Regions from separate parts of the Rhodococcus sp. ABRD24 genome, predicted to be linked through region 2. Evidence: riboswitches for the same ligand, from Rfam matches in the RefSeq annotation. Region 2 holds a riboswitch; the other holds the start of a gene.
What was found. A riboswitch is a leader RNA that binds a small molecule or an ion and turns the genes downstream of it on or off. The one in region 2 is predicted to bind S-adenosylmethionine.
Positions count from the first base shown of each region.

Region 1: it holds a riboswitch for S-adenosylmethionine, as region 2 does, so the genes downstream of both, ERC79_RS05230 (bifunctional o-acetylhomoserine/o-acetylserine sulfhydrylase) here and ERC79_RS14545 (aminotransferase class V-fold PLP-dependent enzyme) in region 2, are expected to answer to the same signal.

Region 1 covers NZ_CP035319.1:1,168,145-1,170,321, reverse strand. Annotated here, with positions in the region: gene ERC79_RS05230 (bifunctional o-acetylhomoserine/o-acetylserine sulfhydrylase) at 1-1,254, opposite strand, end outside; SAM riboswitch class IV at 1,392-1,507, opposite strand; gene ERC79_RS05225 (NADP-dependent isocitrate dehydrogenase) at 1,819-2,177, shown strand, end outside.
Region 2 covers NZ_CP035319.1:3,290,479-3,292,655, reverse strand. Annotated here, with positions in the region: gene ERC79_RS14545 (aminotransferase class V-fold PLP-dependent enzyme) at 13-1,326, opposite strand; SAM riboswitch class IV at 1,382-1,496, opposite strand; gene ERC79_RS14540 (sigma-70 family RNA polymerase sigma factor) at 1,558-2,177, opposite strand, start outside.

The DNA of each region.
Region 1 (2,177 bases), 2.1 Mb from region 2:
GATACCGACCGCGAGCCGGACCAGCCCCGGTGTCACACCCGAAGCCAGCTGTTCTGCCGGAGTCAGCTGCGAGTGGGTGGTCGATGCCGGGTGGATGACCAGCGAGCGGACGTCACCGATGTTGGCGACGTGGCTGTGCAGGCTCAGAGCGTTGACGAACTTCTTGCCCGCGTCGACGCCACCGGCCAGCTCGAACGCAACGATCGCGCCGGTGCCGCGGGGGGCGATCGTCTTGGAACGCTCGTGCCACGGCGACGACGGCAGACCGGCGTAGGACACCGAAGTGACCTCCGGCCGGGCCTCGAGGTACTCGGCAACGGCCTTCGCATTTGCGACGTGGCGCTCCATCCGCAGGCTCAGCGTCTCGATGCCCTGCGCGATGAGGAATGCGTTGAACGGCGAGATGGCCGCACCCAGGTCGCGCAGCAGCGTCACGCGCGCCTTGAGGGCGAAGGCCGGTGCGCCCAGGTCTGCGTACACCACGCCGTGGTAGCTGGGGTCGGCCGTGGTGAAGTTGGTGTGCCGGCCCTGTGTCCAGTCGAACTTGCCGCTGTCGACGATCACGCCGGCGACCGCGGTGCCGTGGCCGCCGAGGTACTTGGTGGCCGAGTGGACGACGATGTCTGCGCCGTGCTCGAACGGACGGATCAGGTACGGGCTCGCGACCGTGTTGTCGACGATCAGCGGCAGGCCGTTCTCGTGTGCGACCTTCGAGATCCCGGGGATGTCCAGGATGTCGTTGCGCGGGTTGGAGATCGACTCGCCGTAGAACGCCTTGGTGTTCGGGCGGATGGCGGCACGCCACTGCTCGATATCGTCGGGATCCTCGACGAACGAGACCTCGATGCCGAGCTTGCGCAGCGAGTAGTGGAACAGGTTGTACGTCCCGCCGTACAGGCGCGGGCTCGACACGATGTGGTCGCCGGCCTCGGCGAGGTTGAGAATCGCGAACGTCTCGGCCGCCTGGCCGGAGGCCAGCAGCAGTGCCGCGACGCCACCTTCGAGGGCGGCGATCCGCTGCTCGACCGCGTCCTGCGTCGGATTCATGATGCGGGTGTAGATGTTGCCCGGCTCGGCCAGCCCGAACAGCGCCGCCGCGTGGTCGGTGTTGTTGAACGTGTACGAGGTGGTCTGGTAGATCGGCAACGCGCGGGCGTTGGTGGCGCCGTCGGGCAACTGACCCGAGTGGATCTGCTTGGTCTCGAAGCTCCAGTTGGCCGTCGGATCGATCGTGGCATCCGTGATTTCGGTCATGAGTGCTCTAACTCCAGGTTCTGAAAGTGGTGTCGGCGCAGCGCCGCGCGCGCGCCCGGGAATCTGGGCTATCTGCGACAACAACACATGATGAACCTCCGGTGGGGCATGGCCCGGTCAGTGGGTCCGTCCCAGCGGACCCGCGCTTGTCACCCGACTTGCGTCGGGAAACCTGGTCATCACCCGGGGCACCCCACCGCGGTTGGAGGGTTGCCGGCCAGCAAGCCGGGGCTCGATGCTGACACTCATGACCTTGCCGTGATCTTAGCGGCAGATACCGGTGCGGGAAAAGCAGGGCACCGGATATTTCCGGCGAAAGGGTCCGCGTGGGTCTCGGAGTCCGCAAAGTTACCGGTAGGTAGCGTCTCCGGTTCCGGGGTCGCGGTTGCGGCAGCGAGCGATAGCAGTACGCTCGTCATGTTTGGGTCGTCCCTCACCCGGGGGCCCGGACCGTATACGTTTGATAATTGAACCGTTGGCGGGCTCACTCACAAAGTGGCCCGCACACCCGCATTACCCAGGGAACGGAACCAGGGAAACTTCCTAGGAGGACGCGAAGCCCCCATGTCCAAGATCAAGGTCGAAGGCAAGGTCGTCGAACTCGACGGCGACGAGATGACTCGCATCATCTGGCAGTTCATCAAAGACAAGCTGATCCATCCTTACCTGGATGTCGATCTGGAGTACTACGACCTGGGGATCGAGCATCGCGATGCGACCGACGACCAGGTGACGATCGATGCGGCGAACGCAATCAAGGAGCACGGCGTCGGCGTCAAGTGCGCGACGATCACCCCCGACGAGGCTCGGGTCGAGGAATTCGGCCTGAAGAAGATGTGGCGTTCCCCGAACGGCACCATCCGCAACATCCTCGGCGGCACCATCTTCCGCGCGCCGATTCTGATCTCGAATGTTCCGCGTCT
Region 2 (2,177 bases):
CGGCAGCGCCGGTCAAACGCATTCGGCTGCACCGGAAGCCTGATCAGTGAAGCCCCGGGTCTCGGGAAGCGGGTTCCACAGCCCCTCGGTCTTGCCGTAGCTCCAGCAGGCTTCGCCATCGACCAGTTGTCGGATGGCGGCGATCAGACGATCGACGTCGTCGGATCCGGTCCCGAGGCCGAGACTCGCGCGCACGGCGCCGGACGCGTGACCGATCCGGGCGAGCAGTGGGTGCGCGCAGAATCGCCCGTCCCGCACGCCGATGCCATGCTCGGCAGAGAGGAACGCCGCGATCTGGCCCGGTTCGAAGCCATCGATCGTGAACGTGACGATGCCGACGCTGTCGGGCGCGTCGGACCACAGGCGCAGCAGATGCACACCATCGATGTCGGCCAAGCCGTCCGCAAGGCGCGCAGCCAGTGTGCGCTCGTGGTCGACGACACGGTCGAAGTCCAACGCGGCCAGCGCATCACACGCGGCAGCGAGCGCGGCTACACCGAGAACGTTGGGGCTTCCGGCCTCGTGCCGTGCGGGCGCGGGCGCCCAGCAGGTCTCGTCGAGAGTCACCTCGCGTACCGCGCCACCGCCGGCGAGGTACGGCTGCGCCTCGTCAAGCCAGTCGCGGCGGCCGACGAGCACGCCCGCGCCGAACGGTGCGTACAACTTGTGCCCGGAGAAGGCCAGGTAGTCGACGCCCAGCTCCGCCAGGTTCACCCGACGGTGCGGCGCCAGCTGCGCGCCGTCGACTAGGATGCGGGCGCCACAGCGATGCGCGAGCTCCGCCAGTTCGGCGATGGGCAGCACCTCGCCGGTGACGTTGGAGGCGCCGGTGACAGCGAGCAGCGCAGCAGGCTTGGCACACAGCTCTGCGACGAGGCGGCGGATGGTCTCGGCAACCGTGTCGGCGGCCTCGACGACACGGCAGTTGTTCCACGGCAACAGGTTTGCGTGGTGCTCGACGTCCAGGACGACGGTGTCACCGGGCACGCAGCCCGCGAGGAGATTCAGCGAATCGGTGGTATTGCGGGTGAACACGACCACCTGATCGCTGTCCGCGCCGACAAACCGCTCCACCGACCCGCGGGCCTTCTCGTAGGCCTCGGTGCTGACGCGGGAGGCGTAGCCGGCGCCGCGGTGCACGCTGGCGTAGAACGGCAGCAATTCCTGGACCCGGTCGGTGACGGCCGCGAGGGCCGGTGCGCTGGCAGCGTAGTCGAAGTTGGCGTAGGTGCAGGATCCACCCTGAACCAGGGGAACCTGCAGGTCACAACCCGAAACGCGAGCGAGCGGAGTGGCGCAGGCGGTGGGGGCCGATACAGCAGTCATCACGACATCCTTCGAAATCAAGGACCCGTCGGCGAGAGAGGTATGACGCCCTCGGAGTCCGCGCTTGCCGTGCCCTTTTGGGCGACAGCCTGGTCGTCACCCGGAGCACCCCACCGCGGTTGGAGGGTTGCCGACCAGCTAGCCGGGGCTTGATGCTGGTACTCGTGACCTGGCAACGAGGATGGCAGAGCGGCCCGCGCCATGTCAACCCGCACCTCAACGAGATCGGCGTCACACCTCGTGGAGTTCGGCGAGCCGACGCTCGAGGAAGCGGCGGGACGCGGCGTTGCGGGCCAACGACACGGCACGCCGGTACTCGTCCGCTGCCTCGGAGGCACGTCCGGCGCGCCGAAGCAGGTCCGCGCGGACCGCGGCCACGGCGTGCCCGAGTTGCGCTCCGCACCCATCCCCCAGCTCCTCCACCGACGCCAGTCCGACCTCCGGTCCGTCCCGGAATCCCACCGCCACAGCGCGATTGAGTATCAGCGCCGGGGATTCACCGAGTGAGAGCAGGTTGTCGTACCCGGCGACCACTGCAGGCCAGTCAGTTTCCGCGAAACTGGGGGCGACAGCGTGCGCCGCGGCGATCGAAGCTTCCGTCGAGTAGCGCCCGCCGCCGAGTCTTCCCGCAATCGCCAAGTGCGACATACCCTCCGAGATCGTCGCGTGGTTCCAGAGACTGCGGTCCTGCTCGTCGAGCGACACCGCTTCGCCCGCCGCGTCGACCCGCTGGTCGCGGCGGCTGTCCTGCAGGCACATCAACGATGACAGTCCCCACACCTCGGCCTCGCCCGGCATCAGTTCGCACAGCAGCCGGCCCAGCCGCAGGGCCTCATCGCACAGCTCCGCCC